One region of the Paenibacillus sp. FSL H7-0918 genome, then DNA from elsewhere that is predicted to be linked to it. Evidence: riboswitches for the same ligand, from Rfam matches in the RefSeq annotation. Region 1 holds a riboswitch; each other region holds the start of a gene.
What was found. A riboswitch is a leader RNA that binds a small molecule or an ion and turns the genes downstream of it on or off. The one in region 1 is predicted to bind cobalamin.
Positions count from the first base shown of each region.

Region 2: another riboswitch for cobalamin. It lies ahead of metE (5-methyltetrahydropteroyltriglutamate--homocysteine S-methyltransferase); the one in region 1 lies ahead of MHI15_RS29365 (anaerobic ribonucleoside triphosphate reductase).
Region 3: another riboswitch for cobalamin. It lies ahead of MHI15_RS19085 (S-layer homology domain-containing protein); the one in region 1 lies ahead of MHI15_RS29365 (anaerobic ribonucleoside triphosphate reductase).
Region 4: another riboswitch for cobalamin. It lies ahead of MHI15_RS18415 (DUF4430 domain-containing protein); the one in region 1 lies ahead of MHI15_RS29365 (anaerobic ribonucleoside triphosphate reductase).

Region 1 is NZ_JBBOWJ010000006.1:137,181-144,621, forward strand. Features, by position in the region: gene MHI15_RS29355 (ribonucleoside-diphosphate reductase subunit alpha) at 1-893, opposite strand, end outside; gene nrdG (anaerobic ribonucleoside-triphosphate reductase activating protein) at 950-1,465, opposite strand; gene MHI15_RS29365 (anaerobic ribonucleoside triphosphate reductase) at 1,462-3,447, opposite strand; cobalamin riboswitch at 3,691-3,925, opposite strand; gene MHI15_RS29370 (MTH1187 family thiamine-binding protein) at 4,304-4,612, shown strand; tRNA gene MHI15_RS29375 (tRNA-Thr) at 4,706-4,777, shown strand; gene MHI15_RS29380 (hypothetical protein) at 5,011-5,178, shown strand; gene MHI15_RS29385 (undecaprenyl-diphosphate phosphatase) at 5,995-6,798, shown strand; gene MHI15_RS29390 (hypothetical protein) at 7,074-7,289, opposite strand.
Region 2 is NZ_JBBOWJ010000001.1:1,088,989-1,096,429, forward strand. Features, by position in the region: gene MHI15_RS05095 (DUF4349 domain-containing protein) at 1-434, opposite strand, end outside; gene MHI15_RS05100 (DUF1540 domain-containing protein) at 863-1,015, shown strand; gene metE (5-methyltetrahydropteroyltriglutamate--homocysteine S-methyltransferase) at 1,162-3,465, opposite strand; cobalamin riboswitch at 3,621-3,826, opposite strand; gene MHI15_RS05110 (undecaprenyl-diphosphate phosphatase) at 3,926-4,786, opposite strand; gene MHI15_RS05115 (DedA family protein) at 4,837-5,460, opposite strand; gene MHI15_RS05120 (FtsX-like permease family protein) at 5,478-7,427, opposite strand; gene MHI15_RS05125 (ABC transporter ATP-binding protein) at 7,402-7,441, opposite strand, start outside.
Region 3 is NZ_JBBOWJ010000002.1:1,158,436-1,165,876, forward strand. Features, by position in the region: gene MHI15_RS19080 (DUF4430 domain-containing protein) at 1-608, opposite strand, end outside; gene MHI15_RS19085 (S-layer homology domain-containing protein) at 680-5,359, opposite strand; cobalamin riboswitch at 5,523-5,723, opposite strand; gene MHI15_RS19090 (cellulase family glycosylhydrolase) at 6,065-7,441, shown strand, end outside.
Region 4 is NZ_JBBOWJ010000002.1:988,631-996,071, forward strand. Features, by position in the region: gene MHI15_RS18410 (methyl-accepting chemotaxis protein) at 543-2,249, opposite strand; gene MHI15_RS18415 (DUF4430 domain-containing protein) at 2,452-5,016, opposite strand; cobalamin riboswitch at 5,187-5,389, opposite strand; gene MHI15_RS18420 (GAP1-N2 domain-containing protein) at 5,517-7,441, opposite strand, start outside.

The DNA of each region.
Region 1 (7,441 bases):
CTGACTGCTGTATTGTTCAACTGGCGAATCCAAGGGATTACGCCGGAGCTTGTGTTCTTGTGGCCACGGATATCCGAACCACGTGCCCTTACTTTTCCGAGGTAAACGCCGATGCCGCCACCCATTTTGCTTAGACGTGCTACGTCTGTATTGGAGTCAAAGATTCCCTCTAGGGAATCGTCTACAGTATCAATAAAGCAGCTGGATAGCTGTCCAGCGACCTTTTTGCCGGCATTGGACATTGTAGGTGTAGCAGCAGTCATATAGATGTTGCTCATAGCCCAATAAGCTTCTTTTACAAGCTCAAGACGTTTCTCAGCTGGCTCACGGTGCATCAGGTACATAGCAATAATCATATAACGTTCTTGTGGAAGCTCCATTACACGGCCGTCAAAATCATGCGCCAAATAACGGTCGGATAGCGTAAGCAGACCGATATAGTCAAACAAAAGGTCGCGTGTATAATCGATACACCCGCCTAGTTCGATAATTTGTTCTTTGGTGTAATGACTTAGAAGTTCTTCGCGATAGATTCCTTTTTTCACGAGATCCGTAATTAGTGGATACAATTCACCGTAAGGCTCTTCTGGATAAGCTTTGTAGCGGCGATGGACGGCAGCTTTTTTATAAAGGGTAGTCAGAAGGGCGCGGGCAGCTGCGAACTTCCAGTTAGGCTCTTCTTTTGTTACAAGCTCTAGAGCGCTCATGGTGAAGGCGTTGCTGATTTCTTCTCCGCTTACCGAGTCACGACGCAGTTTGGAATTCACTCCACGCAGCAAAGTTTCTTTATTTAGTTGATCGAGACCTTCCAGAATACGGTCAGCGTAGACGGAAAGACGGTTCTCATCAAAAGCCAGTTGGCGATTATCCGGTTTTACTACGAATTGCGGCATGTTTAGTTCATCCCTTCTTATTTCAAATTAATTTTTCAATATCAAAAATTGATATATTATAGCGCAGCAGGCTGCCACAGAAAGACCTCCGAGCCGTTCATGCTGGCCGGAATGTCGATAATGCGTTGGTTGGAGCTTCCCCGGTAGAGAAGCGTAGTATCTTTCAGTTCTTCTACAAATCTTCCATCTATTAACACCTGACACTGTTTAAGTAGATTCCACTCCGGCGTACCGGGAAGGGCTGTAAGTTCTTCGTACGTATAACCACTGTAAATCCAGATTGAGAACCCTGGCAGTACAGTGCGAAGCTCATGAATGAACCCCAGCAACTCTTCTGCTGAGAAAAAAGGATCGCCGCCTGCCAGTGTCAGACCATCCAGCAAAGGGTTAGCGGCGATTTCTGCAATGATTTCATGTTGTCGTTCTAAGGTGAAGACTTCTCCATATTTAAAGTTCCATGTCTCGGGATTAAAACATCCCGGGCAACGATGGCGGCAGCCGCTGAGAAAGAGGACGGCCCGCATGCCCTCTCCCTCGTTAATCGACTCCGGATAGTAACCGCAAATATTCATAGATGCTTAACGCGATCCCGAACTTCAGCTTGTTTGGCGGCATTAAAGCGGGTCTGATAGTCGCCGGTTAAATAACCTGTAACTCTGCGCAAACGGCGGATGTGCACATCATTCTCATTTGCGTTGCAGGAAGGACAGTTTGTCCCAATTACGCCTTCGTATCCACAGCTGGAGCAGCGGTCAATCGGATGGTTAATGCTGAAATAACTGACCTGTTGTTCGAGCGCATATTTAATGATTTTGATAAAAGCCGATGGGTTGTTGCGGGCATTGCCGTTTAATTCGACATAAGAAATAGCCCCGGCATTGCAGTATTCATGGAAAGGAGCTTCCAAGCTGATCTTCTGAGCAGCACCCAGATCGAAGTATACAGGGATGTGAAAAGAGTTCGTATAATATTCACGGTCGGTTACGCCCGGAATGGAACCCAGTACCTTGCGGTCAACTTTGGTGAATTTACCGGACAAACCTTCTGCTGGAGTAGCGAACAGGGTGATGTTAAGATCCAGTTCCTCACTTTTCCGATCGCAATAGTCCCGCATATGACGCACGATAGCCAGCGCCTTGGCATGAACTTCCATATCCTCGCCATGGTGTTTGCCGTACATAGCTTTCATACATTCCGCCATACCGATGAAGCCAAGAGACAGACTGCCATGCTTCAGCAGATCGCCTACAGTGTCATCGGGTGCAAGATGTTCGCCGCCTTCCCAAACGCCTTCTCGCATCATGAAATCGGAAGCTTTAGCTTTTTGTGCGGTTTGGATGTGGAAGCGATGGAGAAGTCCTTCCAGCGCAATATCCATATAATGATTTAGATCTTCATAGAAGCCAGCTTCGTCTGCGACGGTACGTCTGCCTGTTACTGTGCCGTGTGCCAGACCTAGCCGAACCAGATTTAGTGTATTAAAGGAAAGGTTGCCCTTCCCAGAGCAATGATTACGCCCAAAACGGTCACCGAGCACTCGGGTTCGGCAGCCCATTGTAGCGAACTCCGTATCAGGATCACTTGAATCATAATACTGCAAGTTGAGCGGAGCGTCCAGATTAGCGAAGTTTGGATATAGTCTGCGCGCAGAACATTCAGCTGCTTTTAGGAACAGTTCATAGTTAGGATCGCCTTGCTGTTGATTGATTCCTTGCTTGCATTTGAAGATTTGAATCGGGAACACTGGTGTTTCTCCGCTGCCAAGTCCGTTCATAGTTGCGGTTAGCAGAGAACTGATCACAAGCTGACCTTCTGGTGAAGTACAAGTACCGTAGTTGATGCTGGTAAACGGTATTTGTCCACCGGATCGGCTGGACATGGTATTCAGATTATGTACCATACTTTCAGCCGCTTGCAGGGTTTCGATTTCGGTTTCCTTTAGTGCAAAACGGAACGCTCTTGGATATGACTCCGCCAGATCGGTCCGGCTCATCGTAATCTCGCCCAAAGATTCGTCAGCTTGTCCTTCTTCAAAATAATCCAGACCCTTGCGGAACAGCTTGGCGAAGGATTTGGTTACATAAGGTGCCAGATCGTAATCGAGTTTATTGGCGGATACACCACCATATTGAGCATTTTGCTGGGATTGGAAAATAATCGCTACCAGAGACATAGCTGTCATTATTGAGTTCGGAGGACGAACGCTGCCGTTGCCGGTATTGAAACCTTCACGGAGAAGTTTATCAAACGGGATAAAAATACAGTTCGTCGTTCCAATCGCGTATTGATCCAGATCATGCACATAGACGACATTGTCATCAATAGCCTGCACTAGCTGTGGCGGCATCGTAAAATTGCGGGCGTACCATTTTGAATATTCACTGCCGAACTTGCTCATTTTACCGGAGAAACTCTCTCCATTCAAATTGGCATTCTCGCGCAATAGGTCCATATCCCGACTGTCGATAATATCCCGGCCTAAATCAATGAGCTCTTCTAAAAGAACTTCCCGTGCATTTTCTACTCCATTAAATTGTCTCTCCAACAACGTCATTGTACAGCTCTCCTCTCAGTATAAAAGAAAAACATCTATCATCAAATCCATATATCCATAAGAAGTTGGACTGCTATAAGCAGTCGTATATTTGTTCAGATTACATAAAAAAAAGCATCCCCTACCCGAGGATGGCAGAAAATGCCCGATGCGTTATGTAAATATCCACACGGATATTTGCAGAGGTCTCTACGTAGATGACCGCATGCGGACACCATCCCTGTTCCTCGCAGGCATCAATAGTTGGTGTCGTCGAAACAGGTAGGTCTCCTGGCTTCCGTGGGATCTCTCGGCGCCTTCCCAAGGGTGTTCCTAACCCTCAGTGGCATTTGCCGGGAGATGTGGATTCTCAAGCTTCCCAGAAGCTTAAGAAGGCCATCCGGTTACAGTGGCGGGACCGCAGCGGATTCTCACCGCGCTTCCCTATTAAGCTCTAAATCCGGTTAAGGATCAAAGCGCCTGTCTCCACTATATTTTGTTGTCGTTAGATAAAAATAACCCAAGATGTTGTGTTTGTAAACAGTTTTTTAGAAAACCCGCGCGGGGAGCGGGTTCTTCAAAAGTACTCCACAAATGATCCACAGGCTGTCCATAAGTAATCCACAATTGATCCACAGGGAGATGCGAAATGATTCATAAATTGTCCGAAAAGATGCCACAAAGAGTCCATAAATATAGTGCAGATGACCCTAGAATTTGCTCATGAGAAAATACTCTTAGCCCAAAGTCATATTTTGGAGTAATCAGAAGAAATAGAAGAGATAAGGGAGGATAATCTTGCTTAGTTTGTGACAGAGCGGTGGAATTGTTACAATGGAAGGAGACAGCTACTATAAAATTTCGAGGAGGTATTCTCATGCCTATCGCTGAAGTTACAGTTATTCCAATTGGAACAGGCAGTACCAGTCTTAGCAGCTATGTTGCGGATATGCAGCGGGTGCTGAAGACAGTAGAAGGGATTACTTATGAACTTACGTCTATGGGTACGATCATCGAAGGGCCTCTGCAACGCATTTTTGCCGCGGTAGAAGCTTTGCATGAGTCTCCTTTTGCCGCAGGTGCAGAACGTGTCTCTACTTCACTTAAAATAGACGACCGCCGCGATAAACCCTCTACTAGCCGTGGAAAGTTAGAGTCTGTGGAGCGTAAGCTACAGGTGGATTAGCAGTTTAGGAGGGCGGAAAACAGGGAGAAATAGGCTTGCGTTTCTGGCTGAAAGTTGTATAATATTTTTTGTTTGACAGAAAAACAGCGTTAAGCTGGTGTAGCTCAGGGGTAGAGCAACGCACTCGTAATGCGTAGGCCGGGGGTTCAATTCCCTTCACCAGCATCCTTACAAAGTCGATAGTGGCGCGTGTTCCCGGGTTTTTGGAACTGCGCCTTTTTTTTGTACAAGCATCAACTTCTAACATTCTTCTAACCTTTAGTCGATTAAAGTGGGTGTCTCGTCAATTTTCTCCACTTCTTTTCGGGTTCCTAGAATAGAATCTCCGATACATCGGGGCACCGCTTCCTGCAGATTGGGGAGAACATGTGAATAAGTATCCAGAGTGATATTTATTGATGAATGGCCTAATCTTTCCTGAAGTCGAATATGATGGACAGCCCCTGCTGTTCCCTGTTCTTCTGGAGAAACGTATCAAGGAAGATAAGACATGGCGCGAAATCGGTAATGAAAACGGTATGACTAGTGGTCACTGTCGAGCAGATGGAAGGCGTGTCGCAAGCTGACAGCAATCAGAATGAAGGATGTGGCGGAGGTGCAGCATAAGCTGCTTTTCTCTTGCGGGGGCAGATCGGTTAGATGGTAATTACTATAAAAATAAAAAAGACACCACAAGGTGTCTTAGTACAGATACTTTTCGCTCGAATTTCACGAGCTCGTCAGTGAACTGAGTTCATAAGCAAGACTGGCTACGGCTAACAGATGAAGAGATAAAGTAATATCAATGTTAAAATGTGCGGTAATATTAATTTTCATAGATAACCACGCTCCTAAAGTATAAATACACATAAAGAAAACTTTATAAAGCGCTTGGCCTGCCATCATCAGTGCCAGGTAGCCATCCTGTACAGACGCCTTAGCGTTTCGACAATAACATTATACTTAATATTTTGTGTTTTGCCAAAAAAAGGACCCCCAATTCTTGGTCGGGGTGGCGGTTCTGTGTGGTTTCTCAGCGCTTTGGAATCATGATGGTCATTGAGGCTCCACGCACGCGGCTGCAGAATGATCAAATGGAAGTTACGTTTCGGTGTTCATATCTGCTGCATGCTCTGAAATTGATTATCCAAATAACGGGCAGCAAGTTCAGAAGGTTAACGGATTTTTTATTGATACAGGTTGAATTTAATGTTTGATACTGTTGTTATGCTAACGGGAAAGGATAGTTTAATAAAGGAGTTACTTAAGACTGGAATAATGAGCAATGTGACAATTATGTCATTCTGAATTGAATATTGTTAGGTTAATCGATGGGGAAGTTTACTTGTCTCCCTTATACTGGAAATTAAATGATTTTATTTCCGAAAGGGGACAATGCACTGATGACTGATGTAATTAAAGCAATAATACTTGGCATAATAGAGGGCTTAACTGAATTTTTACCAGTATCATCTACTGGACATCTTATTCTAGCAGGCGATTTGCTTAGCTTTGAGGGAGATGCTGCAATAACTTTTAAAATTGTTATTCAGTTGGGTGCAGTGATGGCAGTTTTAATTCTTTATTGGAAAAGGTATTTGGAGATTGGGGTTAATATGATTAGAATGGATTTTTCCAAAAGCAAAGGATTAAATGTCATTCATATGATTTTGGCTATGTTACCAGCATTAACCCTATATCTTCTCTTCAAGGACACAATAAAAAGCCAATTATTTGGCCCAACCCCTGTTTTGATAGGTCTAGTTGTTGGTGGCGTGTTGATGATCATTGCAGCGCGGAATAGGCGGACTGAAACCGCTGATACTATCGATGGGATTAATTATAAACAGGCTTTCGGAATTGGTCTGTTTCAATGCTTGGCGTTATGGCCGGGATTTTCGAGATCAGGTTCGACGATTTCAGGTGGCCTGTTGCTTGGCACTAGCCAAAAAGCCGCTGCAGATTTTACATTCCTTATTTCTGTGCCTGTTATGTTTGGTGCAAGCTTGTTGGATTTGTACGATAGTCGTGATTTGCTGAGTTCTGACGATTTGCTTCTAATGTTAATTGGCTTTGCGACATCCTTTCTTGTGGCAATGATTGCAGTAGTGACGTTCATCAAACTGATTAAGAGACTTCGATTGGAGTGGTTTGCTCTATACCGGTTTGTTTTAGCAGCTCTCTTCTATTTAATTGTCATACAGTAATTGGATTAGTCAATATGAACATCATGGGAAAGAAGCTTTTAAAAAGGCTATACATCATATCCTGCACAGATTTAACTAGAGGTTAAAACAAGGGGAAATCACCAAACAAGACAAAGCTCAAGTAGTCTATGAACTAAGGAATGAATTTTCGGTGTAAGCACTTCTACAGCTAGCCATTATCCCTCGTTTGTTTCTTCTACCATTAATATCACAAAGTGATTATACAAGTGTTTGGGAATATGAAAATCCCCACCAGTTTAAGGTGGGGATTTTGCTTACCAAGTATTATAGTTCGACTGATACTTAACATGTTTGTTCTCATAGCTCTCATTTGGGTAATCACGTCTGACAGACTGCAAGTAGCCTGAAATTGCAAATGCTGCAATAAGCCCTCCTATAATTCCTGTGATTAAGCTGAATGTTGAAAATCCGAATGTGGCAACTACTCCAATGGAAGACAATGCTACAAGCAATAGACTGAATATTTTCATCTTTATACACACCTTCATTTTGTATATATAGTAATTTGGAAATTAAGATTGATACGTTACCTTGTTTGATCGGTTTCGATAAAAATAATAAAAATTCAGCAAATCTTTAGACGGGCTTCATACTTATTTAAGCTAAGAGGATTATAGTAATT
Region 2 (7,441 bases), on a different contig from region 1:
TGCGACATGTTTTCGTTAAACTCTATAATATATCCTTTAGCCATCGTTACCATGTTGCGGATTTCAGTCTGAGCTTTACCGTAATCTTCTACTTCCATAGTCAGATTGGCATGATAGATTAGCTTCTTGTTCAATCCTTCCACGACATCACTGCCCGTGAATCCCGCGTTCCCTTGATCCGTGTTCTCTGATGTCAAACCTTTTTCAACTGGGGCTTCGTTGCCTCCCGCTGCTGTCTCAGCTTCTGCTGAGGTGCTCTTATCCGCTAATGTAGCTTTCGAAGATTGCTCAGTGGTTGCTGCAGCAGAATTACTCGTATTTCCGCCGTCACCAGCTAATTTGTCTGCCGCCGAATTGTTATCACCCGAGCCACAACCTGCCAATACCACCGCAAGAATTAATAAACATAAGTAATGCAGACCCCATTTGCGCATTCTCATTCCTCCAAAAGTGTAGTGGTTATCCCTAGCATTGTAACGTTACGGAATGTCATGTTCTGTACAGATCTCTTCCGTCTCTCATTTCTATAACGCCCCAAAACTTGGAAGGTTGCACTGGAATATGGAATTTCGGTAAATTTCTTTTGGTTTTTCTTGTTGAATACACAAAAAGCCGCATTTCTGCGGCTCTTATTGGACATATTTTTGATGTGGGAAGGTGACCCGAAAGTTAAAGAACTTATTTGCTTACAAACTCATTATTTGGTACAATTACCACGTCTAACCTAGTAAAAAAAGCCAAATACCCTCTATTCATAATGAATGAGGGCGTGACACGGCTTTGTTGAGACAAGCTCCACCTTGCTGAACAGAGCCGTTCATTGAATGATACTATCAATTACTATAAGGGGAGGTGAACCCTCATGGCAAAAGACGTAGTTTGTGAAGTTAACTCCTGCACCCACTGGGCAGAAGAGAACAAATGCAGCGCTGAATCGATCTTCGTAGCTTTCCACAGCTCCCAAGAACCAAAACGCGCAGAAGAAACAGATTGCAAAACTTTCGAAAGTAAATAAGTAAATGCCTGAAGGGACCCTCCACGGTTCCTTCTTTTTCTTTTTCATTCTAACAAGATTGAGAATTATTATCAAGTAGCTGATTATAAAAAAATAAGTGAACTAAAAAGCCAGGGTAAATTACCCTGGCTCTAATTTATTTATGTCTATTTTGATGCAATAACCCCTGACTTTTCCCTCGCAATAGCAGCAGCGCTTACCATGTTACGTAGTGCATCCTCTGTCTCCTGCCAGCCACGTGTTTTCAGACCGCAATCCGGATTAATCCAGAACTGTTCAGGGTCCAGCACCCGCAGCGCACGATCGATATTCGCCGTCATTTCTTCTACAGCCGGAACCCGCGGGCTATGGATGTCATACACTCCAAGACCGATTCCTTTATCATAGGCCTGCTCCTCAAAGCTGATAATCAGCTCCCCATGGCTACGTGAAGTCTCAATGGAGATTACATCAGCATCCATAGCCGATATGGAATCGATCATGTCATTGAATTCGCTATAGCACATATGCGTATGAATTTGTGTCGTAGCCTTCACATGGTTCGTAGCAACGCGGAACGACTTCACTGCCCAGTTCAGGTAATGCTCACGGTCTTCTGCCTTAAGCGGAAGTCCTTCACGTATAGCCGGCTCATCCACTTGAATCATTTCGATGCCTGCATCTTCCAACGCTTTTACTTCATGGCGAAGGGCAAGAGCAATTTGATTGGCTACCTCTTCCCGGCTGAGATCATCACGTACAAATGACCAATTGAGGATAGTTACAGGACCCGTCAACATTCCTTTAACCGGAAGCTTCGTCAACGATTGTGCATAGACACTTTCTTTAACAGTCATAGGCTGTATAAATGCAACATCCGCGTAGATCACCGGTGGCTTAACGCAACGGGAACCGTAGGATTGAACCCAGCCATTACTAGTAAACAAGTATCCATCCAGCTTTTCTCCGAAAAACTCCACCATATCTGTACGCTCGAACTCACCGTGGACCAGAACATCCAGACCTAGCTTTTCTTGGAAGGTAATTGCATCCGCGATCTGCTCACGAACAAATCCATCATAACGCTCCTGATTCCAGACCCCTTTACGCCATTTCAATCTCGCCTGACGCACTTCTACTGTCTGCGGGAAGCTACCAATTGTAGTGGTTGGCAGAAGTGGAAGCTGCCATTTCTCTTGCTGCACCTTTAAGCGTTCAGCAAAAGGCAAACTGCGTTGGTCCGGCAAAGCTGCAAGTGCAAGCACTTGCTCCGCCACATCCTTACGGCCACGCTCAGGTAGTGCGCGGAATGCTGCAATAGCTTCACGACTAGCGGCCAGCGCTGCTTTAGAAGCTTCTCCTTTATCTGCGAGGGCTGCTCCGAGCAAACTAAGCTCTGCAAGCTTCTCATCGGCAAAAGCTAACGCATTCTTAACTGTCGCCTTCTGCTTCACCTCACCTTGAACGGTGACTGGGACATGCAGCAGACTGCAAGAAGGCTGAAGAATAAGACGATCAAGCGGCACATGAACGCTGAGCTTTTCTACCAGTTGCAGCTTAGCGTCTAAATCGGAACGCCAGATGTTCCGTCCATCAATAATTCCGGCACCCAGCCATTTGTCCTTCGGCCAGCCAAGACGTTCGATAGAAGCCAGATTCGCTCCACCATCGTGCACAAAGTCAAGACCCAAGCCTTGAACAGGCAACTCTAGCAGTGCCTCCAACGGTTCAGCAGCTTCGAAATACGTCTGTAAAATAATATTCAAGCCCGGCACGGAGCCGGCAATTTCTGTGTATATCGAGTTAAGCAGTGTTAATTCTTCTTTACTTATGCCTGTAACAATCGCTGGCTCATCGATTTGTACCCAGCTTACCCCTTCTTGCTTCAGTTCCTGTAGCAGTTGAACATAGACTGGAACAAAACGTGCAGCAATCTTGGCGATATCTGCCGCTGCGTAACCTTTGGACAGCTTAAGGAAGGTATACAGACCTAAAAGTACCGGTTTACCTTCAATCCCTGCCTGCGATTTAGCAAAACGATAAGCCGCTAGAGGTTTATTTTCAGTCAGGCGTGGTGTTTGTGTGCCGATCTCTGGAACGATATAGTGATAGTTCGTATTGAACCATTTGGTCATCTCACAGGCAGTAGCCTCAGTATTACCACGGGCCATTGCAAAATAAAGATCAAGCCCGATGTCGCCGCCATCATACGTGTACCGTGGAGGTACAATTCCAAACATAACAGCCGTATCCAACACATGGTCATAAAAAGTAAAATCATTCACCGGAATAAGCTCAATTCCTGCCTCTTGCTGGGTCTTCAAATGCTGCAGCTGAATTGCTGCCATTTCGGAGCGGAATTGCTCTTCATTTATTTTCCCCTGCCAGTAGGCTTCCAGTGTCTTTTTCCACTCGCGGTTCTTTCCGATTCTCGGATATCCAAGATTACTTACTTTTACTTTATTCGTCATCTCGATACACTCCCTCTTCCATCTCTTATTTCAAACTCCAAAGCTACTTGCTTTCCTATAAAAAAGAGCGCCCTTCCCTAAAAAAGTCAAAGGGAAAGACGCCCATGATATACCCATGGTTAACGTCTAACACCTCCCTATCTTCCGTAGGTGAAGCAGTGCTGTTGAAACAGGCAGGTCTCCTGGCTAGCGGCGTCAACATCTTGAGCAGTCTTCCCAGCAGTAGTAAATTGCCAGTGACCTCTGTTGCTCGAGATTCTTCCGTTACAGTGGCGGGACCGCATCGGCTTCGAACCGAATTTCCCTATTAAGCCTACCGAATTACTATTTTCCGGTCAGCACCTGTCTCCGATATCATTCATCATTTGAGTGTCTTAATCTGATGTCATCATACGTGAAAGCCCCAGCAATCTGCAATAGATTACTGGGGCTTCTGTTATATCGATTCCTTATAACGGACTTAGAAAAATACGAAATATACTACAGCAGCAAGAATTATACGGTATATAGCAAACGGTAAGAGCTTGATACGATTGATCAGTTTTAAGAAGAAACGCATCGATAACAGCGCAAATAGGAAGGCACTAATAAAGCCTGCAATAAAAAACGGCAACGCGTCCATGGTGAAATATTGCCAGTTTTTCATCAGTGACAACAGACTGGCACCTGCCATGATGGGTACTGCCATAATAAACGTAAAATCAGCAGCGGCACGATGGCTCATCCCGAGGAGTACTCCACCAGAAATCGTCGAGCCCGAGCGTGAAAATCCAGGCCATAACGAAAAACACTGTACAAGACCTACACCAAGTGCCTGTTTGTATGTAATCTGATCTACACTCTCAGTTCTGATCTTCTTCGGCCCAAACAGATCGGCAATAATCATTAATATAGCCCCAATCACTAGACCAATTAACACTGTTGAGGTAGAGAATAAATGCTCATCAATATAATCATTAAACAGAACACCTAACACACCTGCAGGCACTAACCCTACCAGAACCTGAGTCAGCTTGAGATGCCCGCCCTGCTCCAACTGCTGTAGCTCCTCTGTTACAGGATCCAACTGCTTACGGCTGAAACGCTTTAAGCCTAACAAATCAATGAACCGATTTCTAAAGATCACAACAACCGCTAATATTGAACCCAGTTGAATAACTACTTTGAAGGTATTTGCTGTATATTGTCCAAATAACTCCTGTGATTTCAGCCACATATCATCAACAATAATCATATGACCCGTGGAGGATACTGGAGCAAATTCGGTTAAACCTTCAACAAGCCCCAAAATAATGGCTTTAATAATCGTTAATAGCTCCATTTGTTTCCCTCCTTTTTAATAGTCATTTCTATTATCAGTCCACTACCCGCTTAGCCCTCAGTGTTCATTCTCCGGCTGCGTTTGCGGAAGTACAGAAACCCAAGAATAACTAATCCGCCAGCAATTAGTACATAGACTACATTGGAGTACACATCCATGTACACGGCAATGTCTTCCCAGGATTCGCCCAATACCGCGCCAATAAGCACAAGCAGCAAATTCCATCCCAATGTGCCAATCGTTGTGAAGATCATAAATACTCCAAATTTCATGCCCGACATTCCCGCCGGAATCGAAATCAGACTGCGGACCAGCGGAACCATCCGACAAAACAATACAGTCCAGTAGCCATATTTATCAAACCAGGCGTCAGCCTTGTGGATATCTTTTTTACTGACCCTAATTAGGCTACCCCAGCGTTCAACCAGTTTCTCTAACCGGCTCACATCCAATAATCGGCCAATATAATAGAGAATTACTGCACCCAGTAGTGAACCAGCCGTGGCAGCAATGATTACACCAGGGATCGTCAAGCTCGTCGTAGTCGTCATAAATCCTCCAAAGGGCAGGATCACTTCTGAAGGAATTGGTGGAAATATATTTTCAAAGGCCAGCATCAGAAAAATACCGAAGTAACCAAACTGCTCCATAAAATCTGTAATCCATGCTTGCATCTTGTTACCCCCATTTCTCATATCAAGTTCTTCTTCAGGTTGCGTAAATAGCGGCTGCGAATAAAAAAGAAGTATAGTCCTTGAACAGCCAAATATCCGAGTAACACCGCGCCTGTCTCCGTTGCGATAGATAAGTAGAACAACCGTTGAAGCGCAATAAAGGCAAACACACTGTGTAAAATAGCTATTCCGACCGGCACAAAAAACAACAAAGACAGCTGAATCGTAACTATTCGATTGAGTTCTTTATCCGTAAGTCCCATCTTGGACAAAGTGGAATATTGATTGCGATCATGATCAAGATCGGTATATAACCGGAAGTAAAGAAAGCTGCCTGCCGCGATAAAAAAGACAGTACCCACCAGCAAGGAAGCAAAAAGCATTGTGTTATACAATGTTTTCTGAAGCTCAAACAGCGTGCCGCTGATCACAATCGCATACGGAGAATCACTTTCATAGGACTGTTTGCCTTTATGGGCAAGATCAGCAGCGATACCTACCGTCTGTGGAAAATCCTCTACATAAAAACCTGTATAAAGATCCGTCTGCACGGGATCAATAGCGCTGTAGAGCTCATCACTGATCACGACACCACTAAAATCCCCGCCATCTCTACCATCCAGCTCCGGCAATAAATATTCGGCGATGGGAACTTGCTCGGTATAACCTATTTCTTTAATGGCAAGTCCTTGCTGCAAGGAATAGACCGCTTTTACTCTGCCTTCTGTTAAACTGCGATCCCGCTGTGAACCAATCATCACCAGACCTTCGTTGCCCACCAGAGCACGCTCATCTGTTGGGAAACCTGCACGTTGCAGGGCGAAATTATAATCACTGAAAGCAATCAAGGGAAGGCGTAAAGTGCGATCGGGTCCAGTCTGAGCTTCAACCTCAGCATATTTAATCGGGATACTAAGCGCCTCATAAGGGAGTTCGTGCGTCTTGAGCTCTTCCTTAATTTCGTTCAGATGCTGATCAAAGGGTACACCCGTCTGATTTCCTTTGGCTACATAACCCACTGCTGCAGGATAATCCAATTTCAGCTCTCTGGAAAGTGTATGTATCGATGCAAATACCCCTACGGAAGTGAAGGAGACTGCGGATACAATCGTCACCATAAAAAACATTCGGCCATTCTCTTTCCAGCGGTAGGACAAACCGGATAAAGTGATGATATTCGTACGATGCCAATACAAGCGCCGAATGTCCTTAAGCAGCTTAACCAAACAAATACTTAGCTGGGTATAAAAGAGATACGTCCCGATAACCGTAATCGCAACGACCGGAAACATGACTTTCTCTACGGAAGCAGCTTTTGCAGTAGCCGCCATATAATAACCACTGATCAGCAGTACAGCAGAAATAATAGATAATACAAAGGATACTTTGGGTTCTTCTTCTGCCTTACGCTCTCCCTGAAACAGACGCATCAGTGACTCATTGCCGATAAAAACAAAGGTGCAAAGCGATATCAGAAAAAACAATAACACGAAGCTGCAGATCGTAAGCACAAGTGCCTGCCATGGGAGATGAAAGGTTAACAGGGGAATTCCCAAAAAAGTGGATCCGATCATCAAAAATAATTTGCCCAGAAGTAACCCGAGAAGGGTACCTGTCAGGATGGCAGAGGTGCCGATCATCATATTTTCCAGAAAAACCATGGTGTTCAGCTGTCTCTTCGTCATTCCGTGCATCAATAAAATTCCGAACTCCATCTTGCGCGACTGCAGGAAGGATCCAACGGATACGAGTACGAACAAAGAACAAAAGACATAAATAATTGCCTCTGCCACCATCATCGTATGAGCCGCCGTACTATAAATTAAGCTCTTTGAAATATCCGGATGGTAAATAAACAAAGCGCACACGAAAAAGATCATCACCGAAAAAGCACTGACGACAAAATAAGCGGCATATTTGCGTTTATTACGTGTTACATTCCTATAAGCGAATTGCCGAAAGGTCATGGCTGGTTCCCCCA
Region 3 (7,441 bases), on a different contig from region 1:
AAAATTGTTGCCGCTGAGACGGACAAGGTAGCCGTTAATTGCTTCTTCTTATCTACCGTTGCATCTTGCCATTCCACTGGTTTAGGTTTCCCGCTTGGCACTGGATCGGTAAGAAATTTATCCTTTTTCGGTTCCTGCTTGGTTTCTGTTGTCGCTACTTTTGAATCAGGTTTTGTTACGGGTTTTGCCGTCGCTTTCGTTTCCGGCACGGACGTTTTAGCCGCTTTCGGCGTTGCGGTCGGTTGCTTCGTTGCAGCAGGTTTTGTTGTTGCGACCGGCGTTACAACTTCTGTTGGTGCTGCAGTTCCTGTTGGTGTTACAGCTTCCGTTGGTGTTGCCGATTCATTTGGTTTTAGGGTTTCAATGGGCTTAGCTGTTTCACTTGGCGTAGCTGACGGTGTTATCTCTGTTGTCTCGGTAGCGATTGCCTCAGTGGGTTCAACATCATCATTTGTTGCGGAAGCAGTGTTCTCTGGCTCTATAACCTGTGTCTCAACGCTACTATTTGCGACCTTGTTTGGGCTCTTCTGGTAATCCCCGCCCCAAAAGAAGGCGATAGCCAATACACCTATGATTAGTATCGCTGTTAACCATTTCTTCTTGTTCATTTCTCTAGTCCCACCTTAAATAATAAGCAAGGGTATACACGCTACCCTTGCTTATCTCTCTAAATAAAATTCTATTTGACGTCTGTCATATCATAAAGACGTGTCTGGCCATTAACGAGCCGATCATAGGAAACCAGTGCATACATCGCCTGATCCGTAGCCATAAGATCTACTTCTCCTGGTTGCGCGCCTCCATTGCCTACTCCACCCTGCTTCACGTGATAAAAGCCACCTTCAGGTGCAGCAAAACTAAGCAATGCGTCTACTGCGGAATGTCCATTTTTGATAAATCTGGAATCCTTATGCGGGTCAATACCAAGGCCAGTTAAAGCTACAATCACCTGAGCGATGCTTTCGGAATTTGTAGATTCCCAGCTTGCAAAACCACCGTCTGCAGTCTGTGTTTTGGATAACCAAGCAATCCCCCGGTCCACAGCAGCTGTTACTTTGGCGTTGGTTTTGTAATAAGGCGTTAAGCCTTGAATGACCATCCCCGTGATATCTGGATCAGCCGCTGTAGCATTACTGCCTAGTGCCCATCCACCGCCGCTGATCTCTCTGCCCAAAATATAATCAATGAGCAGCTCTCTAGTCGTCTGCGTCTTTACACCCTTAACCACTGGAATGTCGTAATGATTACTGTCCAGTGCAATGAGAGCAAACACAGGTCCATTAATACCTTGCTTAATTACAGTATCAAAATCCGCGAGCGGTTCCAGTAGGTTATAACCCGCCACTTTATCAATATTTTTGTTGATTGAAGTTAATGCCAAAATAACTCTATCATATTCCGTATATTTTACGCTATGCAGCTTCCCAGCTTTTTCTTTAAGAGTTGCTTCTACATTCGCGTAGTACTTAGTGTAATAACTATCTGGAACCTTCACGCCTGAACGTGCCAGCCCGAACACTGTCCAGTCCCCGCCAACCGAGGAGATAACCGGGTTTGTTACTGTTTTTTGCAAAAAGGCAGCTGTGTTCTGAATATAAGAACTAACTGCTTTATTCTGAATAGTCGGACTAACCACTTTGTTCCCACTCTTATAATCATGGGTTCTAGTAGCTACAACAGCCGCCATTTCTCTAGTTACAAGCTCTTTAGGTTTAAATTGATTATCATCACCTAACATCAAACCAGTCGCAACAACGGTCTCTACATCTGCTTTGGCCCATGCCGATACGGTGTTGATATCTTTAATCGCTGTTCCTGGCTTCGTCGCCGGGATGGCCAATGCTCTGACGATAATTGCTGCCATCTGCTCACGAGTAATCTTGTCATTTGGCTTAAATTCATTATTAAAGCCTGTGATTAGACCTGCCTTATGCGCAGCATTCACATATGGATAGAACCAATCACCTAGAGCGACATCCTTATAGGTAATGCCTTTATCACTCTTAATATCAAGTTCTAATGCAGAAACGAGAATCTTAGTGAACTCCGCTCTTGTGATATAAGCTTTCGGATTCACCTGGCCATTATTACCTTGGATATATCCTTTTACTGTAGCTGTTTCAATCGCTGAATAGGCCCAGGAAGAGATCTTATCAGCATCTGTATACAGTTGTTTAATATCATTCGTGTTCTGGGTAGGATCCTTAGGAGTCACTGTTGGAGATGGACTCACATTTGGATCAACGCCGGCTTCCGGATTAGCTCCCCCACCAGGAGCAGGAGTAGCACCAGGCTTAGGCGTTGGGGTTGGAGTAGGGCTTGTAGTTGGTATCGGTGCATTTAGATCCACACCCAAATTCGTAGTATAACGCCACTGAATTCTGTCCCCGGAACTTAGGTCATATGAAGATGCTCCATAATTAGGATATTTCCCATTCACATTATACATCCATCCACTGCCGCTGCCATGGTCAAATTCCCCATCACCAGCTATGGATTCAACATATACACTTCCAAAGTCACTGTTCCAGGAATCTCTATAGTCGATACCGCGGCTATCCAGCACTCTTTTTAGTACAGACCACACTGTGTCACCAGATTGTAGCTCTACCTGTACAGATGGAACAACATATCCCTTATTAATCGTAAGCTTATCCACGGACAGGATTACATATGGTTTCGATGGAGTGGTTCCGCCACCATTGTTGCCACCATTGTTGCCGCCATTTCCTTCACCATTTCCGCTACCATTACCGTTACCACCGTCGCCGCCAGGTGTTTGTACTGCACTGGAAGCATACGCAATGTAGTCAGTGAAGTGATTGGTTTTTACAATTAAGTCATTTCCACTATCATAGGCATACTCAGACTTACCGCTTGCAAAACCTAAGTCATCACTTGCAAATTTTTGAATGGCATGAGGGGTGCCATTTTGAATATAAGCAGCTTCTTTTCCTTTAAGGTCCTTAAAGGTTAACGTAATAAATTGACTAAATTCTACTCTTGCACTACCACCCATGGAAAATGCTTGAAGAATGTTATCAAGCTTCTTGTCCCCAGGAATAATCTGATTCACACTATCTTTTAGTGCAGATTCTGCACCGGTTAAAGCTGAAATCAGTTCAATCGTTGAGGCATCCCCACTCGTAACTTTTGCACCCTTAGGAATGACTACAGATACGTTACCTTTTATGGCCTCTATCTGAGGAAGGTCGCTGTTACTTGGTAAATTGACACTAACCTTTGATTGATTTTCTTCTGAAATAGCTACTGTGATTTCTTTGTTGCTATCTCCAGCGCTGATCGGAACGATATAATCATTAGCGTCATTTGGGATTTCAACTTTCGGGTTCTCCCCAGAAGGTAACGGAAGTTCTTTCGGACCCTCTGGTTGCCCAGGCCCCGGTTCTTCTGGTTGTTCCAGTTGCACATCATTCATATCAAAGAGACGGTTGCTATGATTGATCAGACGATCATAGGACACAAGAGCATACGTACCTTGGTCCGTCGCCATATTGTCCACTTTGCCTGTGAGGATATGCTTAAATCCACCCTCAGGTGCAGCAAAGCTAAGTAATGCATCAATAAGCGAATTTCCACTTTTAACAAATCTAGCGTCAGTGTGCGGATCTACGCCTACACCAGTTAAGGCTACAATTACCTGCGAGATACTCTCGCTGCTAGTGCTTCCCCAGCTTGTAAATCCGCCTTGATTGTTTTGGTTATCGGACAGCCATTGGATGGCCCGATCCACGGCAGCTTTTACATCATCACGGGATGCATAATAAGGTGCAAGAGCTTGCATCGCCATCGCAGTCATATCGACATCGGCTTTGGTTACGCCTAATTCCCAGCCACCAGCTTCTGCTGTACCTTTTTTAACCTCTTTATCTAAAATGTACTGAACTAGTTTTTCTCTTGTGGTCTGTTCTGTAACTCCATCAACTACAGGGATCTCATAGTTATGGCTATCTAACGCGATCAGAGCAAAAATCGGACCATTATTGCCTTGCTTTTGGATATATTGATAATCAGCGAGTGCTTTTCTCAGATCATATCCCGCAACATTTGTGATATCTTTTCCGATAGAGGTAAGTCCTAGAATCGCTCTGGAATTCTCTGTGCTTTTATTGGCGTCGAGTTTTCCATCCTCTTTAATGATTGATGCTATTTTCGTAGCTACATTATTGTAATAGAGATCATAATAACCGTTAGGTACTGTATAGTTCGCCCGGGCCAGAGAAAGGATCGACCATTCTCCGCTGCCTGTTCCAAACGTTGGATTCTTTACAGTATTTAAAATATAAGCAAGGTTTTTATCTAACTGTTGTTTGACGGCAACTGAAGTTTCCAGTTTGTAAGTAACCTGATAAGTTACATTTGTTTTGTTTCCAGCTCCGTCAAGAGCCGTTACAGTAATTGCATTACTGCCTGAATTCAGAGTAGCTTTATACTCCCCATTTGCAGGTGATAAAGTAACTCCATTCAGCTTCACTTCTGGAGTAATGTCACTATATACATTGTCTGTGACAGCTACTTTGAAGCTTATTTCTTTATTGGATACTTCCTGTTTATCTTGTATGCCACTTACTGTAATAACAGGGGGTTCTATGTCTAATGCATTATTAAGACCGACAAGCGCATGATCTACACTTATTTGAGAGCTTGCCATGTTTTCGAGCACGGAATAGGCTTCATAAACTGCCGATTGCACTACTGGTCTGTCCAAAATAGTTTCTTTATTAGGGGCACTGTTAATCTCGGCGATTTCCGCAGTTAAAGCATCCTTATTGGCAAGTTGAACTGGGATTTCCCCCCAGCCGCCAAGATCAGAACCATAGCCATAAGTGGTGAACTGAGTTCGAATGATGTCACCGTCTTGAGGCTTATAATCGGTCATCCCAAACGGAGGAAACACATTATTTACTGCATACATCCAACCCGACATGGAGGTGTAGTCAAACTGACTTAACCACTCGGGGTCTGCTTTAGTGCTGACTGTATTCCCATCGGCTGAAATCATATCTAAAATATATTGTGGAATATTGACTTCGCTTCTGCCACTATCTTTAACTTCTGATAAATAAAAACCACTATCTATATTTCCTAAATATCTATAATTCCCATCACCTAGCGCACGTGTTATTAAAGATGCGCCATTATCGCCTTCATAAATCGGAACTTTAATAGGTTCCTTAATATACCCTTGGCCTAAGGTGAATTTCTCTACGGATACAGATACATACCCTTTAAGGGTAGAGCTTGCTCCATCTGCTTGAGCCGGGATTACACTTGTAGAGAATGTCGTAATAAATACAGCTACAATAAGTAACCACGCTAAAAACTTATTTTTCTTCATTTTTCCATAACCCTTCCCTTCATACCTATGATAAAAAACAGAATAAACTTTCTCATAACCACAAAAAAACCACTCAACATAAACGTCAAGAGGTTAAGATAGTGAACCACAGTAATAGCTGGCAAACACTATTCAAGCACCTCTCTATCGATCGTAGAGTTTGATGGTGTAACAGAAAAAGGCAGATATTCTGGCTCAAGTATCATCACCCTTGCTGCCTTCCCAGTTTCCCAGTGGCATTTTGCAAGGACTCCTCTTTCACAGCGGCGGGACCGCGCGGGATTCACACCCGCTTTCCATTTAACCAATCTATGATTGTACTTCCGCAACATTCATAGTTGGCACCTATTTCTAATTTTAAATTTTCATGCTTCATCATAACTAATATATATGCTTTTGTCATGTTATATTTCTTTTTTGTATAACGGGCAGCTAGAGATAATCCTATTGAATAACCAATTTCTATGAGTAGGGTTATTTAAATAATTTCTTTATCCAACTGTGGGGTAAATTAATTTAAATCACTAATTCTTATATGAATTTACCACAAATTAGTAAGGTACTCGCTAAGTGTATTCTATGTTAGGGTATATTCAGAAAGCGTTTACAAAATAAAACTGGAGGTGTTTGTGTTCATCTAACCACCGAGTACAGCGTCAAAGCCAGGTCCAAGCATCCTAAATTTATCTCACAAAGGAGAATTCAATGACTACGCGAATCCAGAAATCCTTCTTATCATTGACACTTGTCACCGCTCTTCTGCTCTCTCTGTTCTCATCCATGGCCGCAGCTGCAACTAAGGACGAGCAACAAGCTAAGGCAGCGCCAAAGAGTAAGATCCAATCCTATGTAGACGAAATGCAGCCCGGATGGAACCTTGGCAATACTTTAGATGCTACAGGTGAGGATGAAACCTCCTGGGGCAATCCACGTGTGACCCAAGATCTTATTAAAAAGATCGCCGCTCAAGGCTATAAAAGCATTCGGATTCCTGTGACCTGGGATACTCACATGGGTGCGGCACCAGACTATACCCTAGAAAAGGCCTACCTCGACCGTGTGGAAGAAGTTGTCGGCTGGGCACTGGACGCCAAGCTTTATGTCATGATTAATGTCCATCATGATTCCTGGCTATGGGTAAGCCATATGGAAGAAAAACACGATGAAACGCTGGCACGTTATAATGCAGCCTGGACTCAAATTGCCGATCGCTTCAAGGACAAATCCGATAAGCTGATGTTCGAGAGCATAAATGAGCCTCGGTTCACCGATGGTGGAAGCACAGACGAAGCAAAAATGGAGCAAATGCTTACTGAACTTAATAACTCTTTCTATCAAATCGTGCGGAAATCCGGTGGGAAAAACGACCTCCGCCCACTTGTATTACCTTCATTAGAGTCTTCACCTACGCAAACAAGAATGGATCATCTCTATAAGACGATTACGGCTCTGAACGATTCAAATATTATTGCGACCGTTCACTTCTATGGCTTCTGGCCGTTTAGTGTGAACATTGCCGGCTACACCACATTTGAAAAAGATACAAAAAATGATATCACTCAAACTTTTGATAACGTTTACAATACATTTGTAGCTAAAGGCATCCCTGTCATCGTCGGCGAATTTGGTTTATTAGGTTTCGATAAAGACACGGGTGTGATTGAACAGGGCGAGAAGCTTAAATTCTTCGAGTATCTGACTTATTATTTGAAAGAAAAGAAAATGACTTCCATGCTCTGGGATAACGGGCAGCATTTCAACCGTAAAACTTATAAGTGGTCTGATCCTGAACTCCACAATGTATTAATGTCTGGTCTGAAGGAGCGTTCCTCCAGCACCGAAAGCGATTTGGTCTACCTAAAAAAAGGTGCACAAATTAAAGATACCAAGGTTAAGCTAAACCTGAACGGCAATAAGCTAACCACCATTAGTGCCAACGGAAAGTATCTGACCAAAGGTAAAGATTACACCTTAAATGGTGAGGAGCTCACCCTCAAAGCCAGCCAACTCAAAAAGCTCACAGCTTCCCAAAAATATGGTGAAAATGCCGTGCTGACTCTGAAATTCAACAAGGGTGTTGCG
Region 4 (7,441 bases), on a different contig from region 1:
GTCCGATAGCCTTTGGGGATGATCATGAGCCCATGCATCGGATTCAGATGACATTAAACTGGGGAATATCAAGTAGATAGTGTGTTTAAAAAACTAGAGAACAGCCGGGGACAATAGGGTTACGGGGTACGGGGTACGGGGTACGGGGTACGGGGTACGGGTTACGGGTTACAGGTTACGAGGTATGAGCATACCGATCATCTCCAAGGTTTTTATTGTTTCCACGCCTCCGTCTTACCACTAGTGTCGCTGGAGATCACATAGCATATGTTTGCCCGCAACCTGCTGGGACCAGCCTACGTCTATACGCTCCTGAGCTACTGCTACTGAGATCAACTTACATCTCTCCCCCCTTGACCTGCTGAGACCAACTTACATCTCTCCCCCCTGACCTACTGAGACCAGCTTACATCCCTCCCCCTTGACCAACTGAGATCAGTTGGCTCGCACTTGCTCCCAATCTGCTATAACCACAAACAGCAGAGCAGCGATCTCCGTTACTGGAGAACCGCTGCTCTGCTGTTTTAATATTATTATGAAGTCTATAGTTTGAAGCTGGACAATGTCTTTTGCAGATCTTCTGCGAGCACCGCTAAATACTGAGCTGAAGCCGACATTTCCTCCATTGCGGATAGTTGCTCCTGACTCGCTGCACTTGTGTCCTGAACACCTTCTGCACCTTTACTAGATATAACGTTGACCTGTTCCATAGCTGCTGCCACACCTTGTGATTCCATGGCGACATGAGCAACCGCTTCTCTAATCTCCCCTGTCTGTAAGGTAGCTTCTTTAATGGAAGTCTGAATCTCATGAAAAGCTTGAGATACCAGATGACTTTGAACTACGCCATTGGTGACTAGCTCAGTACCCAAAGCCATGGATTCTACTGCGCTTTCGGTTTGCTTTTGGATATGTGTAATAATATCTGTAACCCGCAAAGAACTATTTCTAGTTGCTTCCGCCAGATTACGAATTTCTCCAGCAACTACAGCAAATCCCCGTCCATGCTCACCAGCCCGTGCTGCTTCTATAGAAGCATTGAGCGCAAGCAGATTCGTCTGTGTAGCAATACCGTTAATCGTTGTAATAATTGTATTAATCTCTTGTGACAATGTCCCTAGATTAGAAACAATCTCCTGACTCTGAGTTACACTGAGGTCAATTTCCTTCATCTGCACAATGATTTGGTCTACAGCCTCTACTCCACGATCCGATGAACCGGAAACTACTCCCATTAGATCCGACATTTCATAGCTGCTGCCCTCTACGGCTGCAATATCATTGGTCATTGCTTTTATAGAACGTGTTGTACTGTTAATGCTCTCTGTCTGCTCATCAAATCCCGCAGCAATCTCTCCAGAAGATACAGCGATCATTTGTGAAGCCAATGAGGTCTGCTCAGCACTAGCGCTCATCTCTTCCGATGAAGCTGACAGCAGTTCTGCACTCTCTGCAATGCCTTGCATCATCTTCCGCAAGCCCTGCAGCATATTGTTAAATGAACTGTTAATTTGGCCGATCTCATCCTTGGCGGTGTACGTTGCTACCACGGTCAAATCTCCATCTTCTGCCCGCTTCATTAGTCCTTGCAGTTCTTTAAGCGGTTTTGTTATCAGTCGAATGATTGCAATACTAATCACGATACAAATCACCCAAGCGAACGTAATCATTAAGGTATTGTTTACCCGCATGCTTTTAGCGGTTGCCATGGAACCTGAATTGTGTTCATCAGCATCTTTAAGCAAAGAATCACTAATTCCTTTAAGCAGGTTGATCATTTTTTCACGGGATTCGTTAAATTCGCCTGAAAATACTTTATAGGCCTCTTGATTATGATTACTATCAGCAATCTTTATAATGTTATCCCGCTGTGCACGATAATCTGGCAAAAAGGACTCATACTCTTTGATTTTACTTACAATAGCAAGATCATTATACTGAATCGCTTTCACCTTGTTCATAAGTTCATTATTATCTTGAACCTTCACTTGGATACTCTCAGAAAGTTCTTTGTTTTTGCTGGCATCAACGCTAATCAAACGCTCCAAAAGATAGGATTCAATAGCCCTATTATTCGTACGCATCTGCCCTACGTAAGAAACAGGCAATAAATTTTCATTATATGTCTCATTTGTCTTTTCGGCCATTTTGTTCATTGTGATGATGCCTATGCCCCCTACAGCATTCACCATAATTACTGCGAATACCAAAAGCAGCCCTATTTTGTATTTCACTTTCAAATTTTTCATCTACACTCCGCCTTCACATTATCTTATGATCTATCTATTTTTATCGGTCGGAAGGGCTAAGAGTTTGATGATTTTTAAAATATTGTGTCGAATAAAAGTATATATTGTCATAAAACGACTTTCCTCAAATAAAAAAGGGCGGGCACCCGATCCGCTATTACTCCGAATCCATGTGTGCCCGCCTAATCAAACTTCCTCTTCCTTATTCTCCAGAGGTATAGTACCAGTACAAAGTATCACCGTTCTGCAAAATATAACTGTCTGCACTGATGCTTGGATCCGCATCCCGGTTCGTTTTATACTTCCATCCGCTGCTTGGGCCTCCATCAAATTCAGCCAACCCGTCAATAGATTTCACGTAGATGCTTCCAGCGTTGCCGGATGATACTACCTTAGTCCCTAATTGACTGACTAGTAAGCTATAAGCCGTTTCGCCCTCTTTTAGAGCTACTGTTGTACTGGCTAGGATGGTTCCTTTCCGGCTATCTCCAATCACTGAGAGGGTAGCGGTAGCTTTTGCTGGAGCAATAACAGACGATCCGACAGTCAGAGACTGAGTATAACGCGCTACGCTCGGTACGCTATCTTTAGCATAACCGGTAACAGTTATTGTATAGCTATTTGCTGGGAGACCCCCATCAACAACAGCCACACCTTGTTCATTCGTGATTACCTTCTTATCACCAACCGAAACCTGCACACCTGCAGCTGGTGAGGTAACCGGATCAGAAGTTAAGCTTTCCTGATTCCACACCCACTTTTTCTGTGAAACCTTTACAGTAAAAGCTTCATTAGCTTTTGGCTGTGATGGGGTAAGCACCACAGCATCTACAACCTGTGTATTTTCTCCTGCATAATAGACAAGTACACGATCGGATTCCTGTAGTTCGAACGCATCCATACCCACACTTGGATATATCCACTCCCCGCCGCGTGATACCACGAAGCTCCACCATCCGTCGTAAGTACCTTGCGAAACTCCATGGATACCTGATACAAAGTTGCCATAAGACGATTTGGTGATATCTACTTTAAAATCATCGGTAGACCCTAGTTGTTGCAACGCTTCAAGGGCATTGGAGGCTTTCAAAGTCCCCTCACTAATCAACCCTTCCGGGCCTTCAACGGTTAGCGAAGCTGTTACATTCTTAGAAATCACTTTTAGAGCTTTTGTATATTTAGCAATCGTTGGGGCTTTGCCTTCACGGTAGCCAGTTACAGTCAGTGTATAGTCACCTGCGGGCATATTTCCTGAGAATACGGCCTCACCTTTAGCATTCGTCGTTACCGTCTGAGCTCCAATTTGGACCTGAACACCCGCAGCTTTTGCAGTTACAGGAGAGGAAGTGTTCGTAGCAGCGTCCCATTTCCACGTCTTACTAGTTACAGTGACGGTAAAGGAATCGCCCTCTTTAAGATTTGCTTTGGAAAGCGTAACGGAATCCACAAGCTTAGTGTCATCTCCGGCATAATAAACCAGTACCTGATCTGAATCTTTAAGTACAAAATCACTCATGCCTACATCGGGATTAATCCATTTTCCGTCACGTGATACAACATACATCCATCCGTCATAACCACCAAAGCTTCCAGCAGCAATACTTCCGATGCCAGTCACATAACTGCCCGAAGGATTCGTGATCGGCAAGTTCGTTTGAAGCGCCAGCTTCTCTAACGCTCCAAGTGCGTTGCCAGCATAGGCGTACCCTTGTGCCAACGTGGCCTGTGGTCCCTCAATCGTTACTGGAGCGTAGATGAGTGAGCTCTGAATGGAGGATTTGGAAAAATCGTATAGCTTACTGTTGCTTCCTTTATATAGCAAATTATAGGCAACCAGCGCCTGAAGCCCTTGCTCTGTCGCCAGAATATTACTGCTTCCACCACGGCTATGGGTGAAGCTACCATCAGCTAGACGATAGCTAAGCAGGTTCTCCATTAGATCCACTTTGTTTTTGGTGTATTCTAATCCACTAGGATCAACTCCGAAGGAGGTGAGTCCAAGGATTGCTTGTGCGCTACTTTCAGCACTGTCACCGTAACCCCCATGGCTATCTTGAGCTGCAGATAACCAAGCTACGGCTTGTAGCCCTGCTAAGTAGGCTTCGGGATTATTTTTATGTGCCGCCAGAGCCGTCAAGGTTATCGCTGTCATATCAGGCTCACTTGCGCCTGAGGTTAGTGCAAAGCCCCCATCCGGATTCTGTTTGGAGAGAATCTCCGTAAGGAGCTTATCCGCCGTCCATTTCGCGTCACTTGGGATATTATATTTACCAGAATCCAGCGCAAGTAAAGCATATACCGGATTATTAAGCGTCTGTTCACTGAGCTTGCTATTATTATAAATTTTCTCAATCAGATTATAGCCAGGAGTCGTTCCGTTACCAGCAAAGCTAGTAGGATCTGCACCAATCGCTCTCACTGCGAGCACGATTCGAGCATAATCGGTTACATTGGTGAAATCGCCAGCTGCATCCTTTACTTTTTTCTCAAGCTCTGAAAGGTAACTAGCCGGCAGCTTGTACCCTGCTTGCGCTAATCCAATGGCTTGCCAATCCGATTGCACGCCACCTTTCAAGAGATATTCTGCAGCCGCATAAGTCGCATCCGCAACATTAATCCGCTCCGCGGCAGTTGCCTCCAGACCGGCGCCAGCGCCCGCTTCTGCAAATATTTGTCCCGCCGGAGCAAGAGATGTTCCTAGAATTGAAATGACCATGAATAAGGCCAGCCCAAGTGCTACAAACTTGGAAGACATGATTTTCTTCATTGTTTAACCTCTTTCTGTATAAGAATGGGTACTGCCGGGAATAAGACGCATAACATAAAGACCGCCCCTTTGGAGGGCGGTCAGGGAAGATTACAAATTGAGGCTGCGGCGCTTGCTTCCTGCCAACAGTCCATCTGTATATGTTCCACATTCTTACCCCACGAAGAATAGAAACGCTCACGAAAAAGGCAGGTCTCCTGGCTAATGCTTCATCGCTGTTCTTCACCTTCCCACCCTACCTTCGGGGCAGTGGCTTATAGAAGAAACGCTCCGCACATACAGTGGCGGGACCGCGCCGGACTCTTGCACCGGACTTCCCTTTTAAGCAGACGACTAGATTGATTTAGTCTGCACCTTTTCCAGTATGTAGTATCTTATTTTGACATCCATAATCATATCTATTAATACATAGCATGTCTATAGAAAAGCTTAGTATGGGCAGCAAAAAAATGAACAGCAATACGCCACCTTCCGGTGGGTATTGCTGTTCAGAAAGCTTGTTATTCTGCTGTTCCTTCCGGACTTGCAGTCGGGGAGGGTTCAGCACTTGAATCAGAAGCTGGTGGAATATTAGGATCGGGATCTACGATCAATGTAAATCTTCCGGCTTTGATCATACTTTTCTCTAGAATTGTCGCTCCAGGCTCCAATGTAACCTCAACCTGATAGGAAGGTTGTTCACCTTCAGTCACAGCTGTTGCGGAAGGCAACCCAGTGCTGTCCTCAGTATTAGAGGAAGGCGTAGGAGACGGAGATGCATCAGCTACAGCATTAGTAGCATCTGCACCTTCTGCTGTTCCTCCAGTAGTGCCAGCGGCATCTGACTCGTCAGCAGCGTTTCCCTCATCCGTCCCATCCGTTGACGGCACTGGACAAGTCCCATTTGTAGCAGCGACCTTAAAGCTTTTATCTATCTCTGTAGACGAAGACATTAAACTAATCTCAGTCGGTTGAAACTGCACACAGTCATCTGCACTTGCGAAGGTGAACACCAATATGCTGCTCCCCTTATCTCCTTCGACGCTCTGATCCTTCAAGTATACTGAAGCTGGAGGCAGTATATTGCCTGCACTCTGAACAGGGGTCGGCTCAGGGCTTGTCCCCGGCAGAGCCGTCTTCGTATCATCCGGACGCAGCATACTGAATACGATAATTGCAATAATCACCAGAATACCCGTAATGGAGCCGGAGATTAAGAGTCGAAATCGGCTGCGGCTGATCCAGCGCGCCAGCGGGGAAGCCAGTTGGGAGCGGGCTTCATTGTACACATTTTGCAGAGCAGGCCGAGCTGCCGCGACATAGTTCTTTCGGAATTCCCGATTCTTGAACGCTTCACGATCACTGCTCAGGAAATACTTCAGAATCGCCTTACGGTAACCCGGTTGCAGCTTTTTATTCGAAACCGTAAATAAAGGATTGCCTTGCGACCAAGCAAAAAACCGATAGATGATTTCTTTGTCGGAACCGGCTTTACGCTTTAACAGCTCCAGAAGCGCATCGTAATCCAGCGGACCCCCTTCACGCTGAGTTGTATAGTAAAAGGCTAGCGGAAGCCGTTCAAAGGGTTCCAGAACACGCGCCTCTTTTAGCAAACGACGACCCAGTAGCTGCACATCGTCTAGTTCCTGCGGAGACAATCCTGTAAAAATCTCCTCATTCGGCTTCTCTTCACCAAACCAGCGGTAAGCGGCACGCAGCGCATTCTCTTTCTGCTTGCTAATCCTATCCAGTGGCGGCTGCCAATCGACAACATTACCATACCGTAAAAAAACTACCTCCAGAAGCTCCTCCTGCGTCATATCAGAAAGCGATAAGCGGTTCAGTAAGAATCTATCTGCTGAAGCAGCAAGATCCTGCATTAGGGAGAGTGCCTTAGGAGCAACTCCTGTTCCTTTGCGGCGATCTTTTTCTGCCTTATCTACAATTTCATGAATTTCCGCCACAGAAGCCACTGGATCATGCTCCAGCTGGAGCTTTTCTAGCAAATAATCCTTCACAGCATTTTGAGCAAAAGACTGCTCTAACGCCACTGGCAGGAACCGCCCCCAATGGAGCACAAAGCTCAGAATATCCGCAGATCTGGACGCCGCAGCTAGTCTTGATTCCATATAAGGCTCAAGTAGCTGCTTACGGAAATAAGTTTCAGACATCACGCGCTGGAAGTAAGCTGCACTTAACTCATCATTACTCTCAATGATCCTGTAAGCAGCACTCAAAATATCCTTGCGGCCCGCTTCCACACTATGAAGCATCCCATTGATGAAATAATCCACGATTCTGACCCTGTAATTGTGATCTTTAAGTACAAAATACTCTTTAAAGCATTCCATAATCGCCGGATCTGGCACATTTCTTTGCCGAATCAGATCAAATTCCCGGTCAAACCGTTCTAAGAAAATATCATTCAAGCGGATTCTAGAATGAA